Regions from separate parts of the Bacillus sp. WC2503 genome, predicted to be linked through region 3. Evidence: predicted binding sites of a transcription regulator. Region 3 holds the regulator's gene; each other region holds the start of a gene.

Region 1 (6,525 bases), 960 kb from region 3:
TTCTTCAGGTGTAGATCCGTACTTTGATGCTAAACCATAAACACTATCACCGCTACGAACAGTTACAATTTGGATCATGTGTTTGCCCCTTTCGGTAAAAGATTCACTGTTTTTATTTTATTTTTGATTCCACTGTATTATGATTAAATGTATGCAAGGTAGCAGAAGTGAAAGAAGGCGAATAGAAATGTTTGTAGCAGAATATGAAGTTGAAATCCGCTATGCGGAAACAGACCAGATGGGTGTTGTTTACCATTCAAACTATTTAGTGTGGCTGGAACTTGGGCGCACGAAACTTATACAAGAATTAGGATTTTCATATGTTGAAATGGAGAAAGAGGGAATTATTTCTCCTGTATTAGACTTGCAAATTTCATATCGTAAAGCGATGCGTTACGGAGAAAAAGCAATTGTGAAAACGTGGATTGATACTGTGAGCCCGCTTCGTGTTGTATATGGTTATGAAATATATAACGGTGATGGTGAGCTTTGCATTACTGCAAGTACAACGAATATTTGTGCGAAAAAAGAAGGGTTCCGCCCTGTATCATTTAAAAAATTATATCCTGAGTGGTATGCGAAATATGAGGAAATTAAAAAGAAATAAAAAAAGCGTGGCAGAAGCCACGCTTTTTTTATTTCTCATAATTAAATTGAGGGAAATCATCACCGTCGTTAAGTGTAACAGATAAATTATGTCCATCGAAGAACCACTCATCATCGCCTTCAATAAAGAAGTTAATACCTTCTTCTTGAGTTTGAACAGCAGGATGTGCAGGGTCATCTTTACGAATACCTAAAGAAAGTCCTTTTTGCACAGTACTGCAACCGCCGTATTGTACGAAAAGGCGTAGTGTTTCACCTGATTGTAAATTTAATTCGTTTTTATACCATTGTGCTGCTTCTTTTGTTACGGAAAGATTCATGTATAGTTCCTCCAAATTATGTTGCCTTTTCTTTAGTATAAAAAATAACGCAAAAAGACGCTATTAATATGCTTCACGTTTTCTTTTTGCGTTATGTGGGTTACAACCTTATTTTTGCTTTTTTGAGAAGTTTGCTTTCGGTTCAGTTTTATTTATAATTCGTCCGATATTTGCACGGTGTTTATAAATAACCATACCTGCTAATAAACACATCGCAATAATGAAGATTTTATCCCCGCTAACAATGGATGCAATAACAGCAACGACAGCTGTTACCATAGAAGAAAGTGATACGTATCTTGTTGTAAATAAAAGGGTGAAAAATACAACAGCTAATATTGCAAAAACAACTGGTGAGTAGCATAATAGCACCCCGGCAGAAGTTGCAACTGCTTTACCACCACGGAATTTTGCAAAAATCGGATATACATGTCCAAGAACAGCTGCTAATCCGAACCATAGTGGGTGAATATCTAATCCGAAAATTATCGGTAGACCTGTTGCTAATGTCCCTTTTAAAATGTCAGCAATTGTAACGGTAAAACCTGCTTTTTTCCCTAATGTGCGGAATGTATTTGTTCCGCCTAAATTACCGCTTCCGTGCTCACGAATGTCGATTCCATAGCCGATTTTTCCAACGACTAATGCAAATGGAATCGAGCCAAGTAAGTAGGCAACGATAAATAAAAGATATGTAGTAACCATAAGTTCAGTCTCCTTTATTCAAATGTGTTGATAAAGGGTAAAAAGAGTTTTTCCCGTTTATTGTACCATACATTTGTAAAGAGCACATTTCTTTTTTGTAAATGAAAAATTCATTATTTCGTGAAAAAAAATTCACAGGAATGTTACATTTCTCACAGAAACAACAAGACTATATGTTGTAACATTTTAATCAAAAGATAACAACATATTGATGGAGGGTTATAAATGTTACAACGAAATACACGTGGAGAAGAATTAATGAAAGTGTTTGGGACAATTGTCCACGGCAATGAACAAGATTTAATGCAAGAGAATGCAAATGTAGATGGGCGCTCTCCGATGGGAGTAATGGGAACGTTCGCATCTGAGAGTGCAAAATATTATGCAGTTGAAAATTTATTGTCAGACCAAGTGAAAAAAGCGATAAATGAAAATATATTATATCCACATGATTTAGATTTTTATGCGACAGGAACGACGACTTGTTCGCAAATTCCGTTAGCGCAAATGCTTGCGAACGGTTTTCATACCGGACATGGGCATATGAGACAACCGCAGGATATTAAAAGTGCATTGGCTCTTTCGTCTATTATTTTTCAGGCGAATCAAAATATGCAGCACGGTGGTCAATCGTTTGCACTCTTTGATATTGATTTAGCTCCATATGTGAGAAAAACAGTAGCGAGACATAAGAAACGATTACAGTCATATTCGCTTACGAAAGAACAAATAGAAGAATTTGCATGGAAAGAAACAGAAAATGATACGTATCAGGCGTGTGAAGCTTTCGTTCATAATTCAAATAGTATGCACAGTAGGGGCGGGGGACAAGTACCGTTTATTTCTATTAATTATGGAACAGACACATCAAAAGAGGGACGGTTATTAGTTAGACAACTTTTAAAAGCGACACAAGCTGGTCTTGGTAAAGGAGAAACACCAATTTTTCCGATTCAAATTTTTAAAATGAAAAAAGGTGTGAACTTTGAAGAATGTGATCCGAACCATGATTTATTTGAATTAGCGTTAGAGACAACGGCTGAACGATTATTCCCTAACTTTTCATTTTTAGATGCGCCATTTAATGCAGTGCATTATGACGGACGACCGGAAAGTGAAGTATGTTATATGGGATGTCGTACCCGTGTCATGTCTAACATACATGGAGAAGAAACAGCGATTGGGAGAGGAAATTTATCATTTACGTCTATCAACTTAGTGAAATTAGCGTTAATTAGTGGTTCAAAAGAAGCATTTTTTGAAGCGTTAAATTATTACTTAGATTTAGGGATTAAGCAATTATTAGAGAGATTTGAGTATCAATGTACGAAGCGAGCAAGAGATTTTCGATTTTTATATTCACAAGGTGTATGGCGCGGTGGAGAGAAGTTACAGCCTGAAGATTCTGTAGCATCCATTTTAAAGCAAGGGACGTTAAGTCTTGGTTTTATCGGTCTTGCGGAGTGCTTAGTAGCTTTAACAGGAAAGCATCATGGAGAAGATGAAGAATCATGGAAACTCGGGTATGAAATCATTTCCTTTATGAGAGATAGAATGGATAAAGCAACGGAAGAACATGAACTGAATTTCTCAGTAATTGCAACTCCTGCAGAAGGGTTATCAGGGAAGTTTGTGAAAAAAGATAGAGAAGAATTTGGGGTGATTAGCGGTATAACGAACCATAATTATTATACGAATTCATTCCATATCCCAGTTTACTATAGCATTCAAGCGATAAATAAAATTCGTTTAGAAGGACCTTTCCATGCTCTATGTAACGGGGGACATATTACGTATATTGAGCTAGACGGAGCAGCGATGCATAATCAAAAGGCGTTAAAACAAATTGTACAAGCGATGGCAGAGCATGGCGTTGGGTACGGTTCAATTAATCATCCTGTTGATCGTTGTACATGCTGCAGCTATCACGGAGTTATTGGAAATGAATGTCCAAGCTGCGGAAATGAAGACGAGACCAATATAGAAAGAATTCGCCGTATAACTGGCTATCTTGTGGGAGATATGTCGAAGTGGAATAGTGCGAAACGTAGCGAAGAGATGGATCGGGTGAAGCATAAATGAAAGTGATGAATATCATTCATGATAGTGTAGTAGATGGAGAAGGGTTGCGGACAGTCGTGTTTTTTGCGGGCTGTCCGCATCGTTGTTTCGGGTGTCATAACCCGAAATCTTGGAATATTTGCAATGGAACTGAAATGACGGTAGAAGAAGTTGTGAAAGAGATTGCAAGTAATCCATTAACTGATGTAACATTTTCAGGTGGAGATCCGTTTTTTCAAGCTGTTGAAGTGAAAAAAGTAGCAAAAGCCGTGAAAGATTTGAAAAAAAATCTATGGATGTATACAGGTTATACGTTAGAAGAGATACAGAGTTCTCAAAATAATGATATGATAGAGTTGTTACACTATGGGGATGTTTTAGTCGATGGAAGATTTGAAATCGAGAAAAGAGATTTAACACTTCCATTTCGCGGAAGCTCCAATCAACGTATTATTCGATTGAAAGAGTAAAAAGGCGGGATAGATTATATGAATAAAACAGTATTACTTGTTGAAGACGAAAGAAGATTACGTGAAATTGTTAGTGATTATTTTCGTAATGAAGGCTTTGAAGTGATTGAAGCAGAAGATGGAAAAAAAGCGCTAGAGTTATTTGCAGAGCATGAAATTGATTTAATTATGTTAGATATTATGTTACCAGAAATAGATGGATGGTCTGTTTGTAGACGAATTAGAAAAGAATCAGCAGTACCAATTATTATGCTAACAGCACGTTCGGATGAGGATGATACATTGCTAGGTTTCGAATTAGGTGCAGACGAGTATGTAACGAAACCATTTAGCCCGAAAGTGTTAGTAGCTCGCGCGAAGACGTTATTGAAACGTGCGGATGGTGCGGTAGGAGTAGCGGAGGAAAATGCTATGTCTTTAGCCGGAATAGAAGTGAATCGTCTATCTAGAACTGTTTTAGTAGATGGAGAAGAAATTATATTGACGCATAAAGAATTTGAACTTCTTGTTTATTTAATGGAGAACAAAGGAATTGTGTTGTCACGTCAACATTTATTAGATCAGTTATGGGGATATGATTACTACGGTGATGACCGAACGGTTGATACGCATATTAAAAAATTGCGAAATAAGCTAGGAGATAAAGCGAAGCATATCGGTACTGTTATTCGAGTTGGTTATAAATTCGAAGAATAATCTGGAATGACTTGTGCACTTTAGCCTGGGAATTTAGCAATTTTATATCCTCTTTTTGAAGGTAGAATGTTCAAAAAATAATTTTCTTGTCTACAATGGTAGATAGGAGTATTTTTTTAATTGGATTTCACGATGAGTTCACAAGAAGGACACAAAACGTGACTATACTGAAAATACGAATTCACCAGAGAGGGGAAATAAAAATGGGATATTACGACGGACCAAATTTGAATGAAGAGCATAGTGAAACGAGAGAAGTGAAAAAATCAGGAAGTAAAAAAGGTTATTTCTTCACAGGTTTAGTGGGAGCTGTAGTCGGGGCGGTTTCGATTAGTTTTGCAGCACCTTATATGCCATGGGTGCAAAATAATGGAGCGGCAGTTTCATCATTCAATTCTAATAAACAAGTAGAAGGTACTGTAGTTCCTGTTGTCAATAAATCAAAAAACGAAACTGATTTGCCAGGTATGGTTGAAGGTGCGAAAGATGTTGTTGTAGGTGTTATTAATATGCAACAAAGTGTCGATCCATTTGCAATGCAACCGACAGGTCAAGAACAACAAGCTGGTTCAGGATCAGGTGTTATTTATAAAAAAGCAGGAAATAAAGCATATATCGTAACGAACAACCACGTAGTAGATGGAGCGAATAAACTTGCTGTGAAACTAAGTGATGGAAAGCAAGTTGATGCAAAACTAGTTGGTAAGGATCCTTGGTTAGACTTAGCTGTTGTTGAAATTGACGGATCTAATGTAAATAAAGTTGCAAGTCTAGGTGATTCCAGTAAACTTCGTGCTGGTGAAAAAGCGATTGCAATTGGAAACCCACTTGGATTTGATGGCAGTGTAACGGAAGGTATAATCAGTAGTAAAGAACGCGAAATTCCAGTTGATATTGATGGGGACAAACGCCCAGATTGGCAAGCACAAGTTATTCAAACAGATGCAGCGATTAACCCTGGTAATAGTGGTGGTGCATTATTTAACCAAAACGGTGAAGTAATCGGTATTAATTCGAGTAAAATTGCGCAGCAAGAAGTTGAAGGAATCGGATTTGCAATTCCGATTAATATTGCAAAACCAGTCATCGAATCGCTTGAAAAAGATGGAGTAGTGAAACGTCCAGCGCTTGGAGTAGGTGTCGTTTCATTAGAAGATGTGCAAACTTATGCAGTAAATCAGCTGAAAGTGCCAAAAGAAGTAACAAATGGCGTTGTATTAGGTAAAATCTATCCAATATCACCGGCAGAAAAAGCAGGTTTAGAGCAATATGATCTTGTAGTAGCATTAGATAATCAAAAGGTAGAGAATGCTCTTCAATTCCGTAAATATTTATATGAAAAGAAAAAAGTTGGCGAGAAAGTAGAAGTTACATTCTATCGCAATGGTCAAAAAATGACGAAATCAGCTACGTTAGCAGATAATTCAGCTACTAAGAATCAATAATCGGAATAAAAGAAAGTCTCTTTCATGTTGAAAGAGACTTTCTTTATCGGATATACTAAAGGAATAGGAGGGACTAATTATGACAATTGAAAACCCAACTCGTACGGAAATTGGTGAAGTATTGAAGAAAAGTAAAACGATTGCGGTTGTTGGATTATCAGATAAACCAGAACGTACATCGTATATGGTTTCAAAAGCGATGCAAGATGCAGGGTACCGCAT
Region 2 (6,525 bases), 3.2 Mb from region 3:
TATTTAACACAAGTTCGACATCTTCACAGTTCCAATATCCTTCAGTGGATGCTGGTTATTTGCATTTGATTTAAACATTAAGTATGGGTAACCAGACTCAAGCTGAATCATTGCGATTTTAATAAGCATATCACGTGCACTAATATCTAGCGGCTTCTTCTTCACTTTCGGATTGCTCATTAATTCATCGTACATTTCATCAATATCAATATCATCTAAATGCTTGCCATATTCTTTAAACACCGTATAAGGCGCGAAAACATGGAAAGGTTCGTTTTTCTCAGCAAGCTCAAAGAACTTACTTGGAACGATAATTCCGATTGATAGAGACTGAATACGGCTCTTCTCGTCGGCATTTATTTTCTTTGTATCAAGGAATTCGATAATATCCCAATGGAAGATGTTTAAGTATACTGCACCAGCACCTTTTCGTTGGCCAAGTTGATTCGCATATGAAAACGAATCTTCAAGCAATTTCATAACAGGTACTACACCACTTGCAGCGTTATCAATCCCTTTAATTTGCTCACCACGCGCACGTAGCTTAGATAAGTTTAAAGCTACTCCCCCGCCAATTTTTGATAATTGCATTGCAGTATTAATGTTAAAGCCGATTGAATTTAAGCTATCGTCCATCTCTAACAAGAAACAAGACACCATTTCTCCTCTTCTGCTTCTTCCCGCATTTAAAAAGGTTGGTGTCGCTGGTTGGTAGTTTTGTTTTACAATCATGCTTGCGAATTGTTTTGCCTTCGCAACATCACCGCGTCCTAAGTATAATGACACAATTGCTACACGATCTTCATAGCTTTCTAAGTATTGTTTTTGATCATTCGTTTTTAACGCATAATCCTTGTAGAACTTAGATGCTGCCATATAAGATTGGAATTCGAAGTTTTCACCATAAGCGATGTTATATACTCCTTCTACTTCCTCCAAGCTATACTCGTCCAGAACATTGTAATAGTAATCATGTTCTTTCATATACTCCATTCGCTCTGCCACGCTATTAAAAGGAACGGTATTCTCTCTAGCTTCTTCCATAAAGACTTCTAATGCCTCTTTATCTTTATGAAGCTGATAAAAACCGTCCTGCATTTGCGTGATTTCATTATTCAGTTCAATGTGTCGCAATCTCCCGCACCCTTTCCTTAAAATATTCTACATCGTTATTTGTTCCTGATAACTCAAATTTTGATACAATAGGCACTTCATATTTAGCAGAAATTTTGTCAGCACTTGCACCGAACATGTCTCCCCAGTTACGATTGCCGCTTGCAGATACGCCTTTTAATTTGTCATTATTGCGCTCTAAAAATTCTAAAACACGTTCTGGTACATTGCCAAAACCTGTTGTATACGTAATAAGAATAAAGTCTTCATCTATTACTAGATCTTCACCAATTTGAACGGCCGGCATATTTAATTTGTGAATGAAACGCTTCACGTTTCCTGTCATAGAATCATATGCAACTAACATTTCCGACCCTCCCTCTCCAATCTATACTCTTTGTATGTCATTTCTTGATTTCTCTATATATTGTATTACGTTTCAAAATAAGACACAAGATATATGTATAAATTCTTTCTTTTTTTAACTTTTACTTTTCGACAAGACCGCCGATTTTTTTCAATACAATGACTATGAAACAACATTCTAAAACTCATGTCAATAAAGTGCTTTTCAAAAAAGTTGTCAACGAATTTAACCTCATTTTAAAAAAAGTTAACAATATATTTTGTCATAAAACGGCAAATGCTGGAGGAATATATTTCTCCAGCATCACGCAAAAAAGAACAGACATGAAACGATAATCTGTTCTAACAAACGATTACATTTATCAATTTTACTTTATTAAATATTATACATATACTTTCGTTGCTCGTTACATACTAAAAGATAACTATTATAGAAAAAGATTATTATTATGGCGTTTCAATTTATGTATGAAAAGTTTATTCAGAGTGCTCAATACGCAAAATATCTTTTACAAATATGTGATGCGGATTCTCATCTTTATCAAGCATTGTACATACAGGAGCTTCTTCATCAAAGTATACGATCATTCCTTCTATGTACTCATATGTCTGTTGAACTTGTACAGTTACTTTAATTTCTGCCGCTTGCTCATACGCCCTTTTTATTTTCTGAAGCATTTTTGTTGAACATTTTCGTTTCTCTGGATACATAACCATTCCCATACATCTATTTCCGGCTCTATCTTTCCACATATAATCCCAATGCGGTAAAATGCCTTGTTTAAAATCGCCCATAATTCTCCTCCCCTTTATCTTCTATTTATGAACGTGGCGTTTTTGAATATGTATAAATTACCTGTCCGCCGCGTTGTGCATTCCCAATAATATGTTTAAAATCTTCTCGACTTACTACAACTTTCCTAAACGTATAAAATACATCTTTCGTTGCAACATACTCCTTTATCTCACCATTTTTCAGCTGATCCAAAATTGTATTTGCTAATTGTTCATCCATGTATTTCACCTCTATGCAATATTTTATTTTATCGTATCTTTTATAGGTCAACAACTGTAAATTTTTCCTGTTGCTATGCCTTCATTTCATTTTCATTATTTTACAAGCAGTATTGCTTTATTATATGTCCACTAAATATCATATACTAACATAGCTACTTCTCTATATCAAACATTTTGGCATTCAATCATACAAAGTTCCATACCACTATGTTACAATATACAAATAGAACTAGGAGGGATACTATGATTCGGAAAGCAACAAAGACAGATGCAAAGGCAATATCTCCTTTATTGTATAATGCTCTGCATGAAATTGCTGAAAAAATCACTGGTAGCACAGTTGAAGCAAATGTATTACTAGGACTTGAAAAATGGTTCGTAAAAGAAAATAATCGATTGAGCTATGAAAACTGTTTAGTGGCGGAACAAGATGGAAAGGTAGTTGGGGTTATTGTCGCTTATCACGGTAGTGACGCTCAACAACTTGATGCACCAATCATACGCCACTTAAGAGAACTACATGAAGATGAATCCATTACGTTAGAAAAAGAAGCTGAACTTGATGAGTATTATATTGACACGTTGTCAGTTTCAAATATGTACGGCGGACGTGGCATTGGCTCTAAGTTAATCGATGCAGCTGAACTTCATGCAGCTGAAACAGGTTATGAAAAAATCGCCTTACTTGTTAATTTAGAAAACAAGCGTGCTTTTTCACTGTATGAAAAACTAGGTTACAACAAAGATAAAACCGTAATGCTCGTTGGCGAACCTTATGCTCATCTAATAAAACCATTACGTACATTAGTTTCTATATCTTAAAAAAAAGCACACGATTTTATATAAAATCGTGTGCTTTTAAGTTAATTTTGTATTTAATACACTTCCATTCATCGCCTCATGGAACGTATACTTTGTATATCCCCACGGCTTCCGATGAAAAATAGGAGGTCCAGACCATCCCATCGCCCTCAGTTCCGCACCAATCATCGTATTAAAATAGCTATGTCCTACTATCGCGATTTTCCCGTGCACCATTGCATAGTGATGTAACATGTTAGCAGCTTCTTTTGCCCTTCCCCTTGCTTCCTTATACGACTCAACATCTTTATGATACCCAACCATCCATAAAGCACGTCCAATAAAAAACCAAGTCCCCGGCTTACATTTAAACCATTCTGGTGCAAAAAAACTCGACGGTACTTCTACTTCCCTAAAAAGAGAATTTTGCACAAAGGACAAAGAATTCATTAATTCCGCTGCTGACTGTACAGCACGTCTTTGATCACTCGATACAATTAAATTTGCCGATTCTACTGCCTCAATTGTTTCAATCGGTATGTTACATTCCCTACTCATACTATCTACATCATATCTCTTCAGCCATTCATGAAATGAAGTAATTGTCATCGGTTCTATAGTACTATTCAAGCGACCATGACGAATAAAAGATATCCACATTCTTTTCACTCTCCATTCATCACTTACGAACTATATTATGTACTATTTCTTACATTCATCATAACATGCTGAAAATAAAAGTTACATATTGTTACATATCTCCGCCACTACTATGAGTAACTGAAGCATCTATTCCATCAAAATATGTATTCGTTTCATGTTGACGAATTTTCTTCAACTGTGTATAAGAAAATAAATATAAGAACAAAGCTATAAAGCTCCCCATAATTTCAAACATTATTTTACCGCTCCTATTTCCCCCTTATTAAACAGACCAACATCCATTTTCATTATAAAGATATAAACACTTTTTCTCCAGCATCATATGAAATATGGATATTATCTTATAAAATATGAATATTTTTCGACTTTTTCCTTTGAAAACATTTACAAAACAGGAAACATAGTTCAAAATAAAGGAAAATAAAAAATCCCAAATTATTCTTTTTTGGAAAAACTGTAACAAGGAGAGTTGCTTATGCAGATCGCAGAAACTGGAGATATCATCGAATTTAAAGGTGGAATGCAAGGCCGTGTTCAAAAGGTAAATCAAAACTCTGTTATTGTTGATATAACAATTATGGAGAATTTTAGAGAACTAGATATGGAACCTCTTACAGTTGTAAGTCATAAAAACTATACTGTCATTAATCAAAATGCATAATATAATAGAAAGAAAAGTCCTGTATAGTATACAGGACTTTTCTTTCTATTAACGATTATCAATCGTTTCCGGATATAGATCGTGGTTCATCATACGGTAATCTGCCATTTGTTCATACTTCGTTCCTGGTCGACCGTAGTTGCAATATGGATCAATTGAAATACCACCACGTGGTGTGAATTTGCCCCATACTTCAATGTAACGCGGATCCATTAATTTAATTAAATCATTCATAATTACATTCATACAATCTTCGTGGAAGTCACCGTGATTGCGGAAGCTAAATAAATATAACTTTAAAGATTTACTCTCTACCATTCTTTGTTCAGGAATGTAGCTAATATAAATTGTTGCAAAGTCTGGTTGTCCTGTTTTCGGGCATAAGCTTGTAAATTCAGGACAATTGAATTTTACAAAGTAATCACGGTTTGGATGGTTATTATCAAATACCTCTAAAATTTCTGGGCTATATTCAAATAAATATTTTGTATTTTGATTTCCTAATAATGTTACATCTTTTAAATCTTCATCTAATCTTCCTGCCATTTTAAACATCCCTTCTCTTTATACGCCTCGTTTATTTCCCCATACTAACGCATGAAGCTGCGGCAATACTTTCGCATCATTCATTTTTTTACAATTAACAGCTTTTTCAATAAGCCACTCATACTTATCTAATAATTTTTTAATAAGCATTGCATCATCCACTGTTTTCGTATCATCGTTCCCTACTTGTAAGAAAAATGGTACAGATGGATAACGTTCGTGCATCTTAACTGCATATTCAAAGTCGCGATCATCGAATACTACTACTTTTAAACTAATATCTTTTCCTGCTAGTTTCTGAATTACAGCATCTAACTTTTGATAATCTGTTTTCATTCCCGAACTTGGTGGTTTTGGCGAAATGGTTATCTCATCAATTTGAAGTAACCAATCTTGCCATTTACTCCCTTGTGTTTCTATCGCCGTTCGCATCCCATTCTCTTTTAATATAGAAAGAAGCGACTCAATATTTTTCAATAAAACAGGATTCCCACCCGAAATCGTAACATGAGAGAAATTTTCTCCTCCAATTTCAACAAGCTCATTCCAAATGTCTTCCGCTGGCATTTGTCTAATTTGATCTTTTGCCGATCCATCCCATGTAAAAGCAGAATCACACCAAGAACAGCTATAGTCACAGCCAGCAGTTCGAATAAACATAGTCTTTTGCCCGACAACCATGCCTTCTCCTTGAATAGTCGGACCGAATATTTCTAAGACAGGAATTTTACTCATCGAGCATCCACTCCCGTCTTACTTCCGCATAACTAGTTGGCGTCTCAAATAGACGAACAAATTCAACACGAGCTCCTTTATATTCGTTCACACGATTATCTTTCGTTAATGCTTCTGCCATCTTTTCATAAATCCAAACGACCATATTCTCAGCAGTCGTATTCATCGCTGGTAATGTTTCGTTTAAATAACGATGATCTAAATATATTTCAATTTCGTTTTTCCAAATTTCTTTTATATCTCCAAAGTCAATTGCAAGGCCTATTTCATTTACATATCCACTAATCCCAAATACAACTTTATATGTGTGACCATGTAAGTTTTTACATTTTCCTTCATAACAGTGTAAATGGTGCGCTGCATCAAATGTAAATTCCTTGCTGACCATTACTCTTTTATTATGATATTTGAGTTGTTTACGTTGAATATCCTTGTCCATTTTTTGCAAATTTTCTACGATGCGAAATCCAAAGAAATTATCCATTAGTTGTTCGCTCCTTCGCGTTCTTGTAAGTACGTATCTAATCCTGCTTTACGAAGTTGACATGCTGGACATTCACCGCAACCATCACCAATGATTCCGTTATAACATGTTAATGTTTTTTCTCTAACAAACTCGAATG
Region 3 (6,525 bases):
TTCTTCGATTGGTGTAACAAGATCAATCATCTCATCGTTTAATTTTCCAGCCACAGCTTTTTTCTTTAAGCCTGGGCTAATAGAAGCTGCGATTTCTTCAGTTGTTACGCCTTTTGGAAACTCCTTCACAGCTCCATCAGGGAAAGTAATTTTAACTACATCTGCCATCACTGGTCACTCCTCTTTTTCTCAAAATAAAAAACACTCATCCCGTAAAAAGGGACGAGTGTTGAATTCGTGGTTCCACCCTTGTTCCAATTAACATGATTGTTAATTGCTCAAGTTCAACATAACGGTGTTGTCCGTTAGCAATTACTAAAAAAATCGTTCACTGCTAAAGTTTAGAGGTGGTAAGTAATAATCCCGTACTAGGAAGCTCACACCCTAAGGCTTCCCTCTCTGAAAATCGTAGAAAACTACTCATGTCCTCATCATGACATTTCAATATATTTCATTTATGTAGGTAATTATATGCTCAAAAACTTAGAAAATCAAGGGCGTTACCTTTATTTTTTAAATTTTTCACATTGCGTTCAAACTCATGTAATCCGTGTATTTGTATCCGTTCTTGAAATACGTTTCGCAAAGTAATAATCATATTATGGTCTTGTTCTTTCGTATACAAATAGATTTTTTTCGGTGAAATAGAAAGAAGTGGTGCAATTACTTTTGTATCAATATATACATCTTTTTGCTTTAGCAAATCTTCATCTATATATTGGACCAATTTCTCCTGTTTTAAACGTCTACCTTTATCATCATAGAAAATAAAACTTTCATCAAAAATAAGATGCATACAGGACAAACGTGACTTTCGATTACTAACTTGTTGCCGGAGCGTCTCAATGAACATTTGATATTCTTGTTCCATCTTATACTCATCAATTGCCACTTCAGTAAGCTTAGCTACCATTTCCCTATATGTACGAAGACGAAAACGAACATATGATGAAAACGAGAATGAGAGCGGATCACAAAGCCAATTATTTAAAGAAGACTTAATATACGATTCAAATGTGTAACGTGTTAACTCACGAGCAACCCCTTTTCTTCTTCCCTTTAAAACTTCTTGTGCTATATGCAATATTTGATGACACTCTTCTTGTTCTTCATAAAAAAACTTTTCTTTTAAAATTGTATAAATCCACTCATTTTGTTTCACATTCACAATGAAATATACCATGACTGGCAATAAAATCTTTTCAATATAGTGTGATTCACATACTGGTATGTGAATTACAACTTTTTGTTCCTGTAAATATACACTCGTTTCTTTATATAACACTTCCGCCCTTTTCAGTAGTTGTTTATATACGTGCATAGCATCATTTTTTTCTTCGAAGCAAATTTCAATCACTTTTGTCCCCCCTTTTATCCCCGCTCTAAAGGATTGTATCTATACGTTACAAATCCTATAAGAGTTTGGCCCGTGGAAGTTCACTCTTAGTAGAATTGCATTTCCTTTCGTTAGAAAATCCACTCGATATGGCTTGCTAATTTTATATATATTAAGGGAGGGAGAAAAAAATGATACAAGCTACTATGAATTTTCCATAAGAACTGTTCGTTTTACAATTCGACTACGCTGAAAAGCATTCAAAACAAAAAAAGAACAAGCTTCTCAGCTTGCTCTTTACTTATGACGGCGGTTTTTCCCACCGATTGTAATTGGTTTCGCTAAATATTTAATTCGTTCCATAATACGGGCCGCTTTCATTTCTTCTGCTTCACCGCGCTGTGTATACGTTAAGTGATGTTCCAACTGTTTGAAATCAAAATTAGACGTAAAGAACGTTGGTAAGTTTTCTAGCATACGGAATTGTAAGATTGCACCGAGTACATCGTCACGTACGAAACTAGACATCGCTTCCGCTCCGATATCATCTAACATTAAAACTTGTACCCGTTTAACCGCATCAATCTTTTCTCCAATTGAATTATCTTGAATCGAACTTTTAATTTCACGTAAAAATTCTGGGAAGTATACGAGCATGGAACTTATTTTCTTTCGAGCAAGCTCATTCGCAATCGCCCCTAAAAGATATGTTTTCCCTACACCAAATTTACCGTAAAGATATAGCCCCTGTACTTTTTTACCCGGTTCATATGTGCTTAAAAATTCATTCGCTGCACCAATTGCATCAATACGTGCATTTAACTCTGAAGGGTCTAAATTTTCCATAGTCGCCTGTAAAATATCCGTTGGCATATATACACTTTGAACGAGTTTTTCATATTTTTTTCTCTCATCATATGCTACTTTTCTAATGCAACGATCGTATTGAATATCAATCATCTTACCTTGGATAACGAGCTTCGGTTCATATCCTTGCAGCATATTTTTACATGTCCCTAGATCCGGACAATCTGAACAACCTACACATTGTCCAATATATTCATATAGCTTCACAAGACTGCGCTCAATCATAGAAGTCGTTACTTCGCCTTTATGCTCGTCTATAAATTCTTTCACACGCGGATGTGCCATCACTTCCGCCTTTAATACTTCATATCTGTTTTTAAAATTTTCATTTTCCATTAATTTTGTAAATGAATTTTGAATATGCTCCATTTTCTCACCTCAAAGAGCGTTCATTCTCTTCTATTAATCACGCTTATATTTTTTCAACACTTCTTCTAGTCGTTTTCGTTCATCTTCTAACGTACTTGTATCTTTTTCCGCACCTACATCATTTTTCACAGTTTCTTTTTCTTTCGGCTCTTCTTTCAACCAATCTGGTACCATTTCTTTTCGTACTGTTTTCTTCGCTGTACGACCTTTTTTCTTCGTCTCAGCCCATTCTTGGTATTGACGGTTTTCTTCTTTTGCTAGCGCCATTGCTTCAGCTACTGTACCGACCTTTTTACGAGCCCAATGCCCAGCAATCTTCTCCACATACGTTTTCGCAAGTTTCATATCTGAGCGTAGCATAACGTAATAAATAAGTACATTCACAACTCCTGGCGTTAATTTTTGATTGATCATAACATCCTCAACAATTTGCAAGTCCGCTTTCGTCGCCTCTGCACCACCAGAAATCTCTTTCAATAGTTGTTTTGGTGAGATTTCTTCTAATTGTTTTATAAGCATCTCTTCTTGCGATGAAGGCTCTTTCTCTTTCATCGTACGTGCAGCGTGTGGCTGTACTCTTTCACTTAATATTGGTAACGCTTGACCATTTTCGAATTGGTACCAATCGCGCGCTCCTTTTCTAAGCCTTTCCATATCAATTGTTTGCATCTCTGTCACCGCACCAAGAACGATATTTTGCATCGATAACACATCCACACCATACACGTAAGCAAGTGTAATGACACATTCTCGCACTTGATCTGTAATCGCCTTTTTAGGAACAAGAGCGGACAATCCGTCTACAAATAAGGAGAAATCAAAGAAATCGTTCCAAACTTTAGGAGCATCTCCCTTTTCATTATTTGGCATCATTGTCGCTTTTGGAATACGGAGTTCTTCTTGCGCATGCTCAAGCTGTCCTGGATTAAACGAATCAAACACCTCATTAAAAGAACGTGTAATATTTTCATAAGAAGCAAAATCAAATTCTTCTTCTAAGAAATATTGTTTTACTTGATTATATTTTGTCCGACTCAATCGATTGTATAAAAAGATACTTAAAACAATATCATCAAAAAACTGCTTTGGAGATAAAGGTGGTTGCAATTCGTATATAAACATTCGAATATCTTTTTCTTTCTTAATATATACCTTTAAAAGCCCAATTGCCTCTAGCTTTACTCGTTCCTCATATATTTCGGGAAGTTGCATTTGCATGGTCACCATAAGGGAATGATGTGTATTCTCTTTTCCAAATACACGATCTTGCTCTAATGCCCCCCATAGCGTCATGTACAAGCTAAAAGCTCTACTACCTATTAACGGCTGATACAACATCGTTAACACTTTTCGGTCGTAATTATGTAGTAGTCCTTTCGTACTTACTTTATAACGATCAATCGGCAATAGCTCCATCCATGACTGTTTTTGCATTCTTGCTTTTCCTTTCTCTCATCCAATCTATCCTCTAATTCATTCGTTCTATCTTCATTATATATTTTATCTCGCTATTTGCGGGCAGTAAGACTCCCGCATCAAAATTCGGCGAATGCACGGAAGTTTGGCAGGAGATACCTTCCCGTAAATGCCCGATTGGTGAAGGCTAATAATCATTTTGGGATGAACAAAATCCCCAATGATTATTAGCGAAAAAGAGCTATTAGCTTACGCTTCTAGCTCTCTTACCTCATTACTTACAGTATGTAAAGAGAATTGAATACAGCTTCTATTCTCTTTCTTTTTGCAGTATATCTTTTAATTCTTCAATAAATACATTTAAATCTTTAAATTGACGATATACAGAAGCAAAGCGTACGTAAGCAACATCATCGATATCACGAAGTTCTTCCATAACAATTTCACCAATCATATCACTTTTCACTTCTGATATACCTAAATTACGAAGTTCACGTTCCACACTTTGTGTTACTTCCTCTAATTGTCTTAAAGATACTGGTCTTTTCTCACATGCTTTAATTAAACCGCGTAAAATCTTTTCTTTATTAAACTCTTCTCGTGTGCCTTCTTTTTTAACAACGATCAGAGGTGACTCTTCTACTCTTTCAAATGTCGTAAAGCGACTTAAACAACTTTCACACTCTCTCCTTCTTCGAATAGAGCGCCCTTCGTCTACCGGACGCGAATCTAACACTCTTGTGCCATTATGAGAACAGGATGGACAACGCAATTCATTCACTCCCTTACAATTTGATTTTTATTTTTCTCTACTTCATTCACGTAAAAATATATATACAATATTATATAACTCATTCTAATGCTCTTACCACTCTAAGTTTAAATACATGATTTCATCATCTATTTTCCAAACAAAATAAGATGGTTGATGTAGCACTAACTTATGTGTGAGAGCTCCATTTAACTAACTAATGAACACGTTATGTTTTTCCTTTTTTATAAACTAAAAAAGAGGTGCATTATACACCTCTTTACATTTTAAATCAATTATGTTCTTTTTTAAAGAGCTTTTGTTTCTCTCTGCTTAATTTCGAAGCTACCGGTGCCTCGAGGAAGCTCGATACTCTCACGCGTTTTCGCGTTTAAACCTTCTGCAATATATTCTGCAGCAACATTTGGATCAATACGATCCCCACAAGTATAAACATCAATACTTGCGTAACCGTGCTCCGGAAAGCTATGAATTGTTAAATGTGATTCCGAGATAATTACTACTCCACTTACACCTTGTGGTGCAAATTTATGGAAAGCAACCTCACGCACTTCAGCACCAGCTCTTAGTGCTGCATCCACAAATAATTGTTCAATATACGGCATGTCATTAAGCTTGTCGAAATCGCAATCCCAAAGTTCAGCGATCACGTGACGACCCATCGTATCCATAGTATCCATTCTACAGTTCCCCCTTGTAAATTTATTCTAACTGTTCGAATTGAAAACTAATTTGCAATTTGGCTTGCTCCACTACCACGGGGGAAAGTTAGTCCAGAGAGGTCCTAACCCTTTAAGTAGTGACTACGTACCTCAGCTCTTAAGTTTACGAGTGTTAGTATACTTTGTTTATTTTCATTTTGCAACAACAGTTTTTTCGATTTTCTGTCATATTTTCCTCTTTACTTTTCCCTAAAAAAAAGAAATGATTCACAAATACAGTAATAACAACGCTTCGTGGTATGTCCACTTTCCAAAATATACTCATATAATTTTTTTCCTTTTCAGAAAAAAATAAAAAAAGAGAGGGCAATATTCACTTGCCCTCTCCCTTATTCACTTAAATATGTTGCACATTTTTTTGTTTCGCTAATTCGTCAACAACTAACGTTACAAGATCTACAACACGACGAGAGTAGCCCCACTCGTTATCATACCAAGCAAGTACTTTTACTTTACGATCACCCATTACCATTGTAGATAAGCCATCAATAATAGCTGAGTGTGTATTTGTATTAAAGTCAATAGATACTAAAGGCTCTTCGCTAAATTCTACAATACCTTTTAACGCACCGTTTGCTACAGTTTTGAATGCATCGTTAATAGCTTCAACTGTCACATCACGTTTTACATCTACTACTAAGTCAACAAGAGACACGTTTGGTGTTGGTACACGAAGTGCCATACCATGAAGTTTTCCGTTTAAATGCGGAAGAACTTTTGCTAGCGCTTTCGCAGCACCTGTCGTTGTCGGAATGATTGATTGTCCGCAAGCACGTGCTCTTCTTAAATCTTTATGTGGATTATCAATATTTTTTTGGTCATTTGTATAAGCGTGAACAGTCGTCATTAAACCGTTTTCAATTCCAAACTGCTCATCTAACACCTTCACAACAGGCGCTAAACAGTTTGTTGTACAAGATGCATTTGAAATAACGGTATGTTTTGTAATATCTAATTGGTCTTCGTTCACACCAACTACAATTGTTACATCTTCATTTTTACCAGGCGCTGTTAAAATAACTTTTTTCGCTCCAGCTTCAACG

The links. The regulator NrdR, encoded in region 3, represses ribonucleotide reductase genes. The targets are predictions, from matches to a motif close to AACACNATATATNGTGTT.
Region 1: the regulator NrdR is predicted to act here: its motif matches at 1,797-1,814, upstream of ACUN26_RS14405 (anaerobic ribonucleoside triphosphate reductase).
Region 2: the regulator NrdR is predicted to act here: its motif matches at 1,530-1,547, upstream of nrdI (class Ib ribonucleoside-diphosphate reductase assembly flavoprotein NrdI).

Annotation. Positions count from the first base shown of each region.
Region 1 is NZ_JBQYMD010000001.1:2,829,042-2,835,566, reverse strand. Features, by position in the region: gene ACUN26_RS14425 (glycosyl hydrolase family 18 protein) at 1-78, opposite strand, end outside; gene ACUN26_RS14420 (acyl-CoA thioesterase) at 188-607, shown strand; gene ACUN26_RS14415 (HesB/YadR/YfhF family protein) at 636-926, opposite strand; gene plsY (glycerol-3-phosphate 1-O-acyltransferase PlsY) at 1,035-1,631, opposite strand; gene ACUN26_RS14405 (anaerobic ribonucleoside triphosphate reductase) at 1,857-3,713, shown strand; gene nrdG (anaerobic ribonucleoside-triphosphate reductase activating protein) at 3,710-4,162, shown strand; gene ACUN26_RS14395 (response regulator transcription factor) at 4,181-4,858, shown strand; gene ACUN26_RS14390 (S1C family serine protease) at 5,062-6,303, shown strand; gene ACUN26_RS14385 (CoA-binding protein) at 6,383-6,525, shown strand, end outside.
Region 2 is NZ_JBQYMD010000001.1:639,123-645,647, reverse strand. Features, by position in the region: partial or broken gene ACUN26_RS03475 (ribonucleotide reductase N-terminal alpha domain-containing protein) at 7-1,134, opposite strand; gene nrdI (class Ib ribonucleoside-diphosphate reductase assembly flavoprotein NrdI) at 1,121-1,480, opposite strand; gene ACUN26_RS03465 (hypothetical protein) at 1,957-2,274, opposite strand; gene ACUN26_RS03460 (hypothetical protein) at 2,300-2,494, opposite strand; gene ACUN26_RS03455 (GNAT family N-acetyltransferase) at 2,740-3,318, shown strand; gene ACUN26_RS03450 (histidine phosphatase family protein) at 3,355-3,957, opposite strand; gene ACUN26_RS03445 (hypothetical protein) at 4,049-4,195, opposite strand; gene ACUN26_RS03440 (YkvS family protein) at 4,436-4,621, shown strand; gene queF (preQ(1) synthase) at 4,670-5,167, opposite strand; gene queE (7-carboxy-7-deazaguanine synthase QueE) at 5,186-5,902, opposite strand; gene queD (6-carboxytetrahydropterin synthase QueD) at 5,895-6,386, opposite strand; gene queC (7-cyano-7-deazaguanine synthase QueC) at 6,386-6,525, opposite strand, start outside.
Region 3 is NZ_JBQYMD010000001.1:3,791,151-3,797,675, forward strand. Features, by position in the region: gene thrS (threonine--tRNA ligase) at 1-168, opposite strand, end outside; T-box leader at 216-444, opposite strand; gene ytxC (putative sporulation protein YtxC) at 476-1,357, opposite strand; gene dnaI (primosomal protein DnaI) at 1,634-2,572, opposite strand; gene ACUN26_RS19460 (replication initiation and membrane attachment family protein) at 2,606-4,006, opposite strand; gene nrdR (transcriptional regulator NrdR) at 4,299-4,760, opposite strand; gene speD (adenosylmethionine decarboxylase) at 5,048-5,431, opposite strand; gene ACUN26_RS19475 (glyceraldehyde-3-phosphate dehydrogenase) at 5,820-6,525, opposite strand, start outside.